One region of the Bradyrhizobium sp. SPXBL-04 genome, then DNA from elsewhere that is predicted to be linked to it. Evidence: riboswitches for the same ligand, from Rfam matches in the RefSeq annotation. Region 1 holds a riboswitch; the other holds the start of a gene.

Evidence for each region. A riboswitch is a leader RNA that binds a small molecule or an ion and turns the genes downstream of it on or off. The one in region 1 is predicted to bind cobalamin.
Region 2: linked by a shared signal. The riboswitch ahead of ACNJX8_RS26910 (energy-coupling factor ABC transporter permease) and the one ahead of metE (5-methyltetrahydropteroyltriglutamate--homocysteine S-methyltransferase) in region 1 are both predicted to bind cobalamin.

The regions. Positions count from the first base shown of each region.
Region 1 covers NZ_CP182472.1:2,392,345-2,399,777, reverse strand. Annotated here, with positions in the region: gene metE (5-methyltetrahydropteroyltriglutamate--homocysteine S-methyltransferase) at 493-2,838, opposite strand; cobalamin riboswitch at 2,941-3,143, opposite strand; gene ACNJX8_RS11015 (nodulate formation efficiency C protein) at 4,170-4,970, shown strand; gene ACNJX8_RS11010 (thermonuclease family protein) at 5,820-6,575, shown strand; gene ACNJX8_RS11005 (carbonic anhydrase) at 6,587-7,306, shown strand.
Region 2 covers NZ_CP182472.1:5,646,478-5,653,910, forward strand. Annotated here, with positions in the region: gene ACNJX8_RS26895 (histidine phosphatase family protein) at 1-48, shown strand, start outside; gene cobT (nicotinate-nucleotide--dimethylbenzimidazole phosphoribosyltransferase) at 55-1,107, opposite strand; gene cobF (precorrin-6A synthase (deacetylating)) at 1,118-1,867, opposite strand; gene ACNJX8_RS26910 (energy-coupling factor ABC transporter permease) at 1,914-2,591, opposite strand; cobalamin riboswitch at 2,629-2,848, opposite strand; gene cobA (uroporphyrinogen-III C-methyltransferase) at 2,894-3,625, opposite strand; gene ACNJX8_RS26920 (cobyrinate a,c-diamide synthase) at 3,622-4,932, opposite strand; gene cobM (precorrin-4 C(11)-methyltransferase) at 4,932-5,714, opposite strand; gene ACNJX8_RS26930 (cobalamin biosynthesis protein) at 5,711-6,079, opposite strand; gene cbiE (precorrin-6y C5,15-methyltransferase (decarboxylating) subunit CbiE) at 6,076-7,257, opposite strand; gene ACNJX8_RS26940 (cobalt-precorrin-6A reductase) at 7,256-7,433, shown strand, end outside.

The DNA.
Region 1 (7,433 bases):
GCAGGATCCAAATCGTAGCGACCGCTCATGCATTGGCTACGCTTGCGAGATCCTTGGAGCCGGGTTTTTGGAACATAGAGTTTGCGGTTGGTGCCCGTCCGGTGCGGCAACCGCCCGGCATCACTGCCCCTCGTTGCTGTCAGCAACAGTTGCCAACGTGATCATGAGCGACAAACCTTGGTGTAGATTTCTAATCTCGAGCTATATCGCTCGCATACCACGGCATAGTTGAGCTAGGCTGAGCTTGTGCTTCAACTGGGCTCAGATTTTCGGCGAATGTCCTCGCCGTGATCGAACCGGCGGCTGTCCTCCCTCCGCCGATGGAAGTCCGTGCGATGCGTCAGCGTCGCTCCTCCCAGACTTTACTTCCGCCCGGCCCGCTAAGCGGGGCCGGGCATTTTTTTCGTGTTCCCAAGCCTCCATCGAGATTATCGAGAGCGCAAGTGATCCACAAGCGGATCAGCTTTGTCGAGAAGAGACCCAAGCCCAGGATCAACGGCCTCGCGGATCGGATGCAGCGCGCAGTTCGCGGGCGGCAGCAACCATGTTGACAAGCGCCGGCCGAACCTCCTCCCATTTGCGCGTCTTCAGGCCGCAGTCCGGATTGACCCAGAGCTGCGAGTCCTGCAGCCGTGTCCGAGCCAACGCTATCAGCTTCTTCATTTCGCCCGTCTCGGGAACGCGTGGAGAGTGGATGTCGTACACGCCCGGCCCGATCTGATTTGGATATTCGCAGTTCCTGAACGCCTCGAGTAGTTCCATTTTCGAGCGCGACGTCTCGATCGAGATGACATCTGCATCCATTGCAGCGATCGCACCGATGATGTCGTTGAACTCGGAGTAGCACATATGCGTATGAATTTGCGTTTGATCGGCGACGCCCGATGAGCAGATGCGGAAGCAATCCCCGGCCCAATCGAGATAATCCGTCCACTCCGATCGGCGCAACGGCATTCCTTCGCGGAGTGCAGCTTCGTCGATCTGGATCATGGTCGCACCAGCATTCTCGAGATCGCGGACTTCGTCTCGGATCGCCAGCGCAATCTGGCGGCAGACCTCGCTTCTGGGAATATCATCACGAACAAAGGACCAGTTCAAGATCGTCACCGGTCCGGTCAACATCGCCTTCATCGGCTTCCCGGTTAGCGATTGCGCGTAGCGCCACCAGTCCACGGTGATCGGCTTCGGCCGCAAGACATCGCCAAACAGGATCGGTGGCCTGACGCAGCGCGAGCCGTAGGATTGCACCCATCCGTTTCTGGTAAATGCGAAGCCGGCGAGTTGCTCGCCGAAGTACTGCACCATGTCATTGCGCTCAAATTCGCCATGCACGAGGACATCAAGACCGATGTCCTCCTGCCAACGTACGGCGCGCGCGGTCTCCTCCTTGAGGAACCTGTCGTATTGCTCGTCGCTCATCGCGCCTCGCGCATGCGCCGCACGGGCATTCCGGACCTCTGTGGTCTGTGGAAACGATCCGATCGTCGTGGTAGGAAAAGCCGGTAGTCCGAAACGATTGCGTTGGATCTCGGCACGACGGGCAAATGGGCTGGCGCGCCGGCGCATGGTTTGGTCGATCGCTCTCATCCGGACAGCGACATTGGCATCATGGATTTTTGGCGAAGTCCGGCGGACAGTCGCGGCACATTCCGACTCGGCAAGAGCTTGCGCAACATTCTGGTCGCCTGCGAGTGCCCGCGCCAGGATCGCAAGCTCACGCATCTTCTGAACCGAGAAAGCAAGCCAGCTCTTGACGTCGGAAGCGAGCCCCGTCTCGAGTTCAACATCGACCGGCACATGAAGCAGCGAGCAGGATGGCGCGATCTGTACACGATCCTTGCCGAGTTTCGCAATCGCGGGTTCCAGCCGCTGGCGGAGCGACGACAAATTCGACCGCCATACATTTCGGCCGTCGACGACACCGAGCGACATGACGAGATCACTTCGGCCGCCAGCAATGATCTCATCCAATAACTCTGGCGCTCGAACCAGATCGAGGTGCAGTCCGGCAACTGGCAAGCTCAAGGCGGTGTTCAGATTGTCGCCGAGGTCGCCGAAATAGCTGGCAACCATGATCTTGATGGCGGGCTCCTCCTTGGCGAGCCGGTCATAGGCATGTAGCAAAGATTTTCGCGCCCCCTCATCCAGATCAAGAGCCAGGCAGGGCTCGTCGAACTGGACCCAATTTGCTCCGCGTTTGGCCAATTCCTGCAGAACCTCGATATAGGCCGGTATCAGTTGATCCAATAGTGAGAGTGGCTGGAAGGCAGGATCGGCACTCTTGCCGAGCTTTAGGAACGTGACCGGCCCGATCAGGACAGGGCGGGTCTGAAAACCAAGCGCCTTGGCTTCCTCATACTCCTCGATCGGCTTGCGAGAGCACAGTCTGAAAGTCTGTCCCCTGTGAAACTCGGGGACCATGTAGTGGTAGTTAGTGTCGAACCACTTGGTCATCTCCTGCGCGGGTGCGCCAAATGCGCGCGGTCCGTGACCGCAACTCGCACCCTGGTCGTCGCATTGTGAACCGCGGGCCATGGCGAAGTACGTCTTGAGCGATACGGATTCGGCTTTCGAAGCGTAGATATCCGGGATGGCGCCAACCATGACACTTGTGTCGAGCACCTGATCATACAGCGAGAAATCGTTCGATGGAATGACCGTGACGCCGATGGATTTCTGACGAGCCCAGTTCGCGGCACGCAGGCCGGCTGCGTCCTCGAGCAACTGCTGTTCGCTGCTTTTTCCGGCCCAGTAACTTTCAAGAGCGAGTTTGAGCTCGCGCCTTGGACCGATGCGTGGCGTTCCGAGCGTGGCAACCGGAAGGGAGAGAAGAGACATAGCGTTAACCCCATGTTGGGGGCAAAGGCCATGGCGGACGCAGGCAGGGGAAGTCGCGCGTGCGACGGCTGCTTGGCGCACCACCGGGACACCCCGCCCGTGGACGAATATATTGTCGGGGCAGGTCTCCTGGCTCGCGGGTCATCGCTGCTGTCCGGCCTTCCCGAAGCTGCGCAGGCTTCAGTGACATCGTTGGACAGCGGCTCGCCGCTCACAGTTGCGGGGGCAGCGCCGGCATTTTCACCGGCTTCCCTCTTAGCTCCGGATCAAATGGAAGCCGGAGAACCTCGACGACTTGGATTATCGGCAAGAGAATTCTGCCGTCAACCTATCAGATTATGTCTCAAGCTGATGCTGCGACATCTGCTACGCGAATGACTGTGCAGCTCTATCGTCGACCACGATGTAAAAGCGCTCTCCATCAGCGATATCGGATGATCATCGGAGCTGCCTGCGCGTGGGGCCGTACGCCAGATCGGTGGAACGGACGAATGCGGCTTGCGCGGTCGGGACTGCTGCCTTGAGTAGAACGCATTTGATGCGAGTCCCGGCTTACCAGCGGTTCTTCGAGCACGTCCGCCATCCAGCCGCCTTCTCGACCAACGGGATCCGTGTTGAATAGGCCCAAGACACCTGGCGAAAGCCAGCAACATACCTGGCGAGCACGTTGATTTGCGGCGCCAGCCATACTCCAAATGCTCGGCGGTGAAGATCGGCTCGCGTCGTTGGCCATTGAGTGCAAAGCGCAGCTGGCTGAGGCTGCTCTCGATTTCCGGAGCGCCGCATATTGCGAAACGAGCGCCAAACGCGCCGTGGCCCCTTGGCCGCAAGAAGGCATGGCAGAGATAGAAAAGCCCACATTCCGGCAACGATACCGAACCAAACGGTTCAATGGCGGCAAACGTGCTCCCAATTCCCGTCAGGAACTTGGCAGTCAGCGTTGCCCTGCGTCGCCGAATATCCGGTGCGTGACGATGATGCATAAGCCGCGATGGATAGGCTGAATGAAACCATCGAAACGTGCGTAAGTCGGAAAGTCGACAAAGAGGACACAAAGTCGGTGCGAATTGCCGTCTATTACCTGGCACGAACAATGCAAGTCCTCGGGATGCCCAGACTTCTCCTGCTGGGCGTGTCCAGCACAGCAAATTGGGGCTGTCGCTGGCAACTGAAGTTAGCGGCGCGTGACATAGAAGGGAGCGCCTGCTCGCGCGGGTCATCAGCGGGCACCCCGTCGCGTCGCCGCTAACTTCTTGCGCTCGCGCATAATCGTTGCCCGCTTCGAAATGACGTGTGGATGAAAACCGGATAGGCCGACGGTTATGAAGAGAATGTCTGGAAGACGCGCGCTATGGTTTTGTCTCGGTCGATTGCTGATCTGCCTTGCCGGGCTGGCTGTCACGAGCAACAGTGTTCGCGCCGACGACAGCACCCTTATTGAAAGAGTCAAGTCAACGTGGCGAGCGCAAAACGGTGAAACGATAGAACACATTATCTCCAACGTCTCCAAGGTGGCACACTTCGTCCCTGGAACGTGGGGCGTCGCTGAAGAAGTTGACCGAAATGAATATGTTTTCGTTTCGTGGACCAGGCACCGGGACAATAAATCAGACGAACAGTACGTTATCACCTGGAAGATCGCGCTCGACGGGACGATTGAACTTGCGTCGACCTATGCAAAGCCGATGGAATTGGGCTGGCGCGCCCTGGCGCTCTCGTTGATCGTCAGTGAAGTCACGGATGGCGAAAAGGACGCAAATCTTCGCTTTCTTCATGATCCGGCCAACTTCAACTTTGTGACGACCGCGCAAGGCCAGCTCGGCAATCTTCTGCGGCGGGGCCGCTGCACTATCGTTGAACCTGTTGGAGTGGACTACTTGCCGAAACGGAATGATAAGCCTACCGAGAAAGGTGGCCTGTGGCGCGTTCTGCTTTTGGTGAACTGTAATATCCCAGGGCCCCGCTTTTTTACCCACAACGGGGTCATCACTTTCGAGAAGAGCGAAGGACAAGATTGGGAGCCGCAATCCTTCTTTGCTCAGCGCATCGCGACCTTTCCTCCTGGCTCCTGGTTCGATCGCATAGAGCCAAAGGAACGGGAAGAGTTAGAGGGGCGCGAAAAGCCTGAGTAAATGGTCGCCCAGAGCAAGATCGCGCCGCCGCTCCTTGAGCGCCGCACGCCTCAGAGTAACCGCAAGACATATCCGCTCTAAAGTCGCGGTGTTTACGCCTTCGCAACAGTCGCGAGTCTTTCCCGCAGCCTTCAGCCCATCATCGGCAAGGTCGGGGCAGCACATTGCGCTCGGCTCTTTCCGCGAGGAGTCGAGCTCAGCGGCGCGTGCCAACTTGCGAGAGCCGGTTTGGCCCACGGCGCAACCGCGCAGTGAGAGGACACCAAATATGCGAGTGGATCAGCTCTCCATGTCATTCTTCACGGGATCAGCCTGGAGATGCCTCGGCTCAAGCCGATCCGGCGTGCGCGCCGCGCATCGCGCGACTGACTGGCACCCCGCAGGACCGTGAACCTAGCGATGCCGATACGGCACGCGGGACCGAGGCTGCGACGAACTCTGTTAAGAGGGTACCAGGGAAGGGGGCAGTGTTAGGGACGCCGGCATACTCCCTGACCGAGGGCCATTTTCCGAGTGCCCCCCGCGAGGAGCCACGGAGCCGTGCGCGAGGCATCGAGGACAGAACTGAGTCGGCTCTAGATTGCCTCGCGCGCATTCGTCTGTGCGTCATAGATCCGGATTTGAAGCATGGGAAAAATGCTTCTTTAGTTCCGCTCCATCTGCTCCTGGCGCTCGAAGGATACCGAGACACGCACACTGGAAGAAATCGCTTGAATCTCACCCTGCGTCAGGTCGTAGGTTGGAAATCACGAACAAGCTTTCATAAAGCACACGTCGAACGATGCCGGCCAATAACCGATATGGCGCGGTCAAGCAATCGAATGTGCCGGCGCCGGATCGTGCGTGAACATGGACCAAGAGCGAAAGGTTATTGTCGGGATGAAACACCGCGTAATGGTGGTCGCATTGCTCGCTGTCACCACATCTCCGGTCTGTGCAGCGAAACTCAGCGGCGCTCCGCGCATCGTCGACGGCAATACGATCGAGATCGAGCAAACCAAGATTCGGCTCTCAGGCATCGAAGCTCCTGAGACTGATCAGATTTGCCTCGACGCCCACGGCGGCAAATGGGCTTGCGGCGTAGCTGCTCGCGACGAGCTTATCAAGCATTCGAACGGGCGAACGTGGGATTGTCATACTACAGGAGTTGATGAGTACGGGAGGTCACTCGGCAGTTGCTTCATCGAAGGCGAGGATGTGAAGGCCTGGATGGTACGCTCGGGTTGGGCACTATCATCGGGCCCATCTAACCATGCCTACGCTATCTACGAGTTGGTGGCGAGTACAGCCTATGCGGGGCTGTGGTCGGGGGCGTTCATCGCGCCTTGGGACTGGCGTCGCCGCAACAAGTGGACGATCATCGTCGGCGCGAGCTTGATTCCGATCGACGCTCGGGAACTCCTGCTCGGACCCGCTCTGCTATCGGACCCGCCCTCGCCCGAGTGTCTGATAAAAGGCACCCTGGACCACAACGGCGAGCGCATTTATCACTTGCCCGGGCAACTCAGTTACGGACAAATCGACATGGCGAAGAAGCCCGGTGAACGCTGGCTCTGCAGCGAAGCGGAAGCCGCGGCCACCGGGTGGCGTAAAGCCGCGCGATGAGGTAAGACGCATTGTCCTATCCAATCAAGATCGCGCCTTCACGCCGCTCGCTGTTGCTGTTCGCTTTTTCGGCGGTTTGCCTGCGGCTTAGCAACAACATTGTCGATGCGAAGGAAACAAAAGCGCCGCCCAAGCCAGATAACCTGATCTCGCCGGATGCTGCGCTGAAGCGGCTGATGGAAGGGAACGATCGCTATGTCCAAGGCGCATCACGAGGCGACGATTTCAAACGCGAGCGCCAGGTTTTAGTCGATGGGCAAAATCCATATGCGGCGGTGCTGAGCTGCGCCGATTCACGTGTGGCGCCTGAACTTGTCTTCGACAGCGGACTTGGTGATCTGTTTGTCTGCCGCCTCGCCGGCAACTTCGCCAACGATGACACGCTCGCCAGTATGGAATATGCGGTCGCCGTGCTGAACACGCCATTGATCCTGGTACTTGGCCACGATCATTGCGGTGCGGTAGACGCCACGATCAAGTCGCTCCACGACGGTAAGCCGCCGCCGGGTCACATTTCATCCCTCGTCGCTGCGCTTGCGCCTGCGGTAAAAGGATCTCGTCAGCAAACCGGCGACACGTTCGCCGATGCGACCCGGCAAAATGTAATCGATAATGTCAACAAACTCAAATCGACGGGACCGATTCTGAACGCGGCAGTTGAGCAGAACAGACTGAAGGTGGTCGGGGGCCTGTATCGGCTCGACACCGGCAGGGTCGATCTGCTGAGCTGACGCTGGCGCCTTCACGCACCCGGCTGATCGTTTGCTGCCTCACACATGGCTTCGGTCGAGTTCCGCGTAATTGGCTCGGCCATCGGCTGCATCAAATGCACCGAATGCAATCCGCTCCACAATTGTC
Region 2 (7,433 bases), 3.3 Mb from region 1:
CTCGCGACCGGGTGGCGCGTCGTTTCCGTCAATCAGCGGATGGCCTGAGCCGGATCAGGCCGGGCGATCCGGCACATTGGCCTGCGCAAACGTCGCCATGCCGTTGTGGAGCGCGCAAGCCGAGCGGACCAGCGGCAGCGCGATGGCCGCACCCGATCCCTCACCAAGCCGGAGATCGAGGCTGATCAGCGGCTGCACGTTCAGCGCACGCAGCACCAGCCGATGCCCCTGCTCCGCCGATTGATGCGACGGCAGCAGGAACGGCCGGCAGGACGGGTTGATCCGCACCGCCGCCAGCGCCGCCACCGACACGATGAAGCCGTCGATCAATACAGGGATGCGGCGCTGCGCAGCTGCAATGATCGCGCCTGAGATCGCCGCGATCTCGAGGCCGCCGACCGCGCACAGGATGTTTTCGGGCAAAGCCCCCGCAATGCCATGGCGCGCAATCGCGGCATCGATCACCTGCGCCTTGTGCGCGCGTCCGGCCGCATCGATGCCGGTGCCGCTGCCGGCGATCTCCTCGGCACTGATGCCGAGCAGGCTCGCCGCAATCGCCGCGGAAGTCGTGGTATTGCCGATGCCCATCTCGCCGAAGATCAGGAGATCGGGCTGACCGACTTCCGCGCGTGCAACAGCGCGCTGGCCGGCTGCGAAGGCGAATGCCAGTTCCGCAGGTTCGAGCGCAGCTTCCACGCTGAAGTCGCGCGTGCCAGAGCGCGGCTTGTCGGTGACGACGCCCGCCATCTCCTCCTGCGCCAGCGTGCCGGCGTCGACCACCTCCAGGCTGGAGCCAAGCTCACGCGCCAGCACAGAGATCGCGGCGCCGCCGGAGGCAAAGTTCGCCATCATCGCGATGGTCACCGCTTGCGGATAGGCCGACACGCCCTGCGCGACGATGCCGTGATCACCGGCGAAGACGATGATCGGCACGCGCGCGGCACGAGGAGATTCCGTCGCTTGCAGTCCCGCAAGCTCGATCGCGAGTTGCTCGAGCCGGCCGAGCGCGCCGGTCGGTTTTGTCAGTTGCGCCTGCCGATCGATCGCCGCCTCGCGGTGAATCGCGGAGATCTCGGGGCACTGTTGGTAGACCCATTCGGGGAGCATGCTGCCTCGCTTAACGCGTGCGCTTGAGAATGTAGCTGTCCATGATCCAGCCATGCTGCTCGCGCGCTTCCTGCCGCATTGCGACAATACGCGAGCCCACTTCGGCCAGCGCGCCGGACATGACGATCTGATCGGGCATGCCGAGATAGGCGCCCCACCAGATCTGAAGCCCAGCCGGATCGAGCGACTGGAACGCCGTGCCGCCGTCGAGCATCACCACCACGGTATCGACGCCCTGCGGCCAGCCGCCTTCGCGCAAGCGCCGCCCCGTCGTGACCAGGAACGGCTCGCCGATGTCATTGAGCGGCAGCGCATGCACGGCGCACAGCGCCTGGATTGAGGTGATGCCGGGCACGACCTCGATATCAGGCAAGGGATCGAGCCGCCGCGCGATGCGTAGCGAGGAGTCGTAGAGCGAAGGATCGCCCCAGATCAGCAGCGCAACCTTGCCCTCGCCGGCGAGATGATTTGCGATCGTTTGCGACCAGGTCGCGGCAACCGCATCGTGCCAATCGTCCACGCCCTTGCGGTAGTCCGCCTCAGTCGCGTCACGCACCGGCAAGTCGAACTCGGCGATGCGCGGGCTCGCGCTGGTGAGCACGTCCGCGCAGATCGTCCGCCGCAGATCCGCAAGATCGGATTTCGCCGTCCCCTTGCGCGGGATCAGGACGAGATCGGCGGCGTTGATGGCTTGGATCGCGGCGCGCGTGAGCTGCCCGGGATCGCCGCAACCGATGCCTATCAGGGAGAGCATGAGCATCGCGAGCGCGAAGGGCGGCCGCGCCGGCCGCCCGTTCGCTTGTCTCTTAAGCGGCGTTATGCAGGCGCGGCGTGACGAGGCCGGGCGCGGTGACGCCACGCAGCGACTTCGCCAGCGCCAGCACGGCGAGATCGGCGAGCGGCTCGATCACGATGACCAGCGCATAGGATGCCGCAAACGTCGCGATGTTGGCGAGGTTGGTCGCGCCGAAGCCGGAGCCATAGAGGGCCCAGAACGCCACCCAGGCGACGATGCCGGACTGATAGGCGGTCGAGAGCGCCAGCGCCTGGCGGTATTGCAGATCGACGTAGGCCGTGTTGCGCGGAATGATCCGCGTCGCCAGCGCCTGGATCGCGAACAGCGGCACCAGGAGCGTGGTGACGTTCATGCCATATTGCGGCAGGTCGGTCGGCACGAAGAAGACGCCCTGGAGCAGCAGGCCGAACGCAAGGCCGAAGGCGGCGGGCGCAGCACCGAACAGCAGGAACAAGGTCGAGCCCAGGATGAAGTGCACCTCGGAGACGCCGACCGGGAAGTGCGGCAGCACCTGGAAGAAAGTGAAGACGAGGCCGGTGGTGGCGAGCGTGCGCGTCGCGAGCGAGCCAACACCCTGCTCGCGCACGGTCTCGACTGCGAGTTTCAAGGCAACACCACCTGCGGCGATGCCGGTTGCGTAACTCAACACGAGCTTGGCGCCCGTCACGATCCCTGGTTCGATATGCATGGTTCAGATCCTTCCTGCCGTCACACCCGACGGCCTTGGCCTCAAAACGTGCAGGGCCGGTCTCCTGGCTCGCGGTTCACTGGGGTTCTCCGGCCTTCCCGAGCCTTGCGGCCCAGTGGCTGATCGGAGCCCCTCACCGCTTACAGTCGCGGGGGCGGCTGGGGTTTTGGACGCCGCAACTGGGTCCGCCCATCCCCATTCCCGATTATGCTCAGGCGCTTTGCGCCGCGTCGAGCACCATGCCTCTCCTGTGTGCCCCTTTCGCGAGCCGGGCGTCAAGGGGCGAAGGGCGACGGCGGCCATCATGACGGATCGTCTCCCGCCAGGGCGCCGAACAGGATGACGGCGGCCGTCGAGGCGGCGCCGCCCCGCGCAAGCTGCTCGGCGAGCTCGGCAATCGTGGTGCGGACCAGCCGCTCGTCGGAACGGCCGAGTGATTCCGCAAACAGCGCCGGCGTATCTGCGGCGAGGCCATGGTCGATCAATTTTGCGGCAAGCGCCGGAAAGGTGCGCCGGCCCATGTAAACCACGGTGGTTGCCTCGGGATCGGCCAGCGCCGCCCAATTCAGGTTTGGCGGCAGTTCGCCGGTGACGTCGGCCCCGGTCACGAACTGCACCCGCCGCGAGGTGTGGCGCCGGGTCAGGGGGATGCCGGCTTGCGCGGCGGCAACGCAGGCGGAGGTGACGCCGGGAATGATCTCGTAGCCGATGCCGGCCTCGCGCAGCGTCTCCAGCTCCTCCTCGAGCCGGCCGAAAATTCCGGCGTCGCCCGACTTCAGCCGCACCACCCGCGCGCCGGTTGCGGCATAATCGACGAGCAGGCGGTTGACATGGTGCTGCTTGGTCGAGGGCCGCCCTGCCCGTTTCCCCACCGCGACGAGATTGGCGCCGGGACGGGCGAGATCGAGGATCGCGCCGGAGGCAAGATCGTCATAGAGCACGACGTCGGCCTCACGCAGCCGCGCAGTCCCCTTCACCGTGAGGAGTTCTGGGTCGCCAGGGCCGGCGGAGACGAAAGAAACAAAACCGCTCACCGATCCTCCGCGATCAGATGGAAGAACGTGCCGGTGGCTTGGCCCCGCCGCGAGCCGGTCTCGGCAATGACCGTGCCGGTTGCATCGTGAACCACGGCCAGCGGCGTGTCCGGCTGGGCGATGATTGTCGAATAATGGAACTCGTGGCCGCGCAGGCGTGCGCCGACCTGATGCCCCGGCATCGGTGCGGCCAGTTCGGCGAGACGATAGCCCAGATGCATGCGGCGCTTGGCAAAGCTGGTCTCCAGGCCGAGCAACCCCGCCATCTCATGGCGCACGCCGTCGGCGTCGGTCAAAGCGATTCCCAACACCATATAGCCTCCGCATTCGCCGTGCACGGGGCGCGTCTCAGCAAAGACGCGCAAGCCGTCGCGAAAGCGTGCACTAGCCGCAATCTTGCCGGCATGAAGCTCGGGATAGCCGCCTGGCAGCCAGCAGACATCGGCGCTTGCGTCAGGCGCTTCATCGGCCAACGGCGAGAATGTCGAGATCTCGGCGCCGGCCGCGCGCCAGGCTTCCAGCATATGCGGATACAGGAAAGAGAACGCCGCATCGCGGGCCAGCGCGATGCGTTGGCCCGGCGGCGTCACGTTCAGGCCGTTCGCCCCGGATTGCGGCGCCCAGCTGGCTGCCGCTCGCAGCACCGCCTCGAGATCGACATGCTCGGCGACGAAGCGCGCGGCCTCGTCGATCAGCTTGCCGATCTCGACCTGCTCCTCGGCCTGCACCAGGCCGAGATGGCGCTTCGGCAGGCTGATCTCGGCATGGCGCGGCAGTGCACCGAACACGGCAATGCCGGCATCGTTCAGCGCGCGCCGCACGAGATCTTCGTGACGCGGGCTGGCGATGCGATTGAGCACGACGCCGGCAAGATGCACCCCGGCGCGATAATCACGAAGACCTGCGGCGATCGCCGCCGCGGTCTGCGCTTGGCCAGAGGGATCGATCACCAGCAGCACCGGCCAGCCCAGCATCTCCGCGATGTCGGCGGTCGCACCGGTGCCGGAGACGCCGCGTGCGGCGACACCGTCGAACAGGCCCATCGAACCCTCGGCGAGCATGACATCGGCATGCGCGCCGCGGCTGACGAGATGCGCGATTTCTGCGCGGTCCATCGCCCAGCTATCGATATTGACGGAGGCGCGTCCCGTGGCGGCGGCGTGGAAGGCGGGATCGATGTAGTCGGGCCCGCTCTTGAAGCACTGCACATTCAATCCGCGATTGCGCCAGGCGCGCGCGAGCGCCAGCGTCAGCGTGGTCTTGCCGACGCCGGAGGCCGGTGCGGAGATGACGAGGCCTGCCGCCATCATGACCCCTCCGGAAAGCGTGGCTCGGCGCCGACCGGCCGATAGCGGCGATCATAATCGGCGGCATAGAGACGGCTCTCGTCAAAATCCGCGGCGCCAAGCGTCCGGCCGACCAGGATCAGCGCGGTGCGTTCCATTTCGCCGCCCACAGCCGCATCGAGCGTTGCGAGCGTCGCGCGCACGATGCGCTGGTCCGGCCAGCTCGCGCGCCAGACGATGGCGACCGGACAGTCCGCGCCGTAATGCGGCGTGAGCTCGGCGATGACCTTGTCGAGCAGATGGATCGACAGGTGGATCGCGAGCACCGCGCCGGTGGCAGCGAACGCAGCAAGCTTCTCGCCCTCAGGCATCGCGCTGGCACGGCCCGGCGTGCGCGTCAGCACCACGGTCTGAGCGAGACCAGGCAGCGTCAGCTCGGCCTCCAGTGCCGCTGCAGCAGCCGAGAACGACGGAACGCCCGGCGTCACCGAATAGGGAATGCCGAGCGCGCGCAGGCGGCGGAGCTGTTCGCCCATCGCCGACCAGATCGAGAGATCACCGGAATGCAGCCGCGCGACATCTTTGCCGTCCGCATGCGCAGCGGCGATCTCGGCGATGATCTCGTCGAGCGACAGCGGCGCGGTGTTGACGATCCGCGCACCGGCCGGGCAATGCGCCAGCACGCCCTCCGGCACCAGCGAGCCGGCATAGAGGCAGACCGGAGAAGCGGCGATCAGATCGCGTCCGCGCAACGTCAGGAGGTCGGCAGCGCCCGGCCCCGCGCCGATGAAATGCACCGTCATGCGCCGTCTCCTTCAGCGATCGCCGCGGTCGCTGTGCGATCCTGCGAGACCGCCCGCGTCGCAATCAGCCGCGCACGAGGGCCGGCCGCTGCGAGCGCCGCCGCTTCGGCGACTGATCCCGTGCCGAACTTTTCCGCAATAAGCTTCGACTGCGTCGGGGTGTCGATGCCGGCCAGCAATTCGGCCGGGACGGCTCTGATCGGCACACCGCATTCGCGCGCAAGCTGCTTCAGTGCTTCCGCATCAGCCTTGTCGCTGACAGTCGCCACGGCAGAAAGGTCTTCAAAACCGCCGGCCGCCAGCAGCGCCTCACGCAGCGAAGCCAGCGTAACGTCGCGCTTGAATCCGAGCCCGGCAACTTTCATCGGACCACACTCCACTGCACCACCGGACGTGCCGCCTCCCAAGAGCGGTAGCGGCCGAGCGGGCCGGCATGCGCGATCTCGACGCGCATCAGCTCGCCGCCGTGGCGCTGCTGCAGCTCGCCGAGCAGCGCCTCCGTCTCCAGCGTGACTGAATGTGCAACAAGCCGCGTACCCGGCGCGAGCCGGGGCCAGATGGCATCGAACATCGCGGCGTCGAAACCGCCGCCGATGAAGACCGCATCGGGCGCTTCCAGCGCAGCCAGAGCTTCGGGCGCATTCCCCGTGACGACGGTGATCCGATGCGCCAGCCCGAACGCCGTCGCATTGCTGCGGATGTTCGCAGCGCGATCCTCGCGCGCTTCGATCGCGATCGCTGTCCCGCCACACAGCGCCCACTCGATGGAGATCGAACCTGAGCCGGCGCCGACATCCCACAGCCGCTCACCGGGACGCGGCGCCAAGGCCGACAGCGCCAGCGCACGCACCGGACGCTTGGTGATCTGGCCGTCATGGACAAAGAGATCGTCCGACAAGCCCGAACTGCGGGGAATGCCCTGCGTCCCCCTCGCCAGCACCGCCACCGCAACCAGATTTCCAGCAATATCATCAGCAAAGAGATCGGCGCGATGCTGGTCAATGTATTCCCTTGGGCCGCCAAGCGCAGCAAGAGTCCACAGGATTGAAGCGCCCCATCCGCGTTCCGTCAGCCATTTCGCGAGATCATCTGCCGCCTTCCCGTTGCGCACGAGGCAAATGATACGCGCATCTCGTGCCAGATGCGGCACCAGACGCTCGAATGGTGCGGCATGAAGCCCAAGACACACAACCGACTCGAGCCGCCAGCCGAGCCGTGCGGCGGCGAGCGAGAAGGTCGATGGCGCGGGGTGCGCGATCCACTCGTCGCTACCGAGCTTCTCGACCAGGCCCGCCCCGGCGCCATGCCAGAACGGATCACCGGAGGCGAGCACCGCGGTCGGCCGGTCGCGGCAGCTCAGCACGATGTCCGCATCGAACGGCACCGGCCACGGACGGCCGCGGCTGCCAACTTCCGCGAGCGCAAGATGACGCTCGCCGCCGAAGACGGTTTCTGCCTTGGCAAGCGCCTTTCGGCTTGCCTCCGACAGGCCGGCAAGGCCATCTTCGCCGATACCGATGATGATCAGCCAGGGATCAGCCATGACACGCGCCCTCATTCTGGGCGGAACGAGCGATGCGAGCCTGCTCGCCGCGGCGGTCGCGCGCGCCGGCATCCAGGCCATCTATTCCTATGGCGGCCGCACCCGCGCGCCCGCCGATCAGCCGCTGCCGATACGCATCGGCGGATTCGGCGGGGTGAGCGGGCTTGCCGACTACA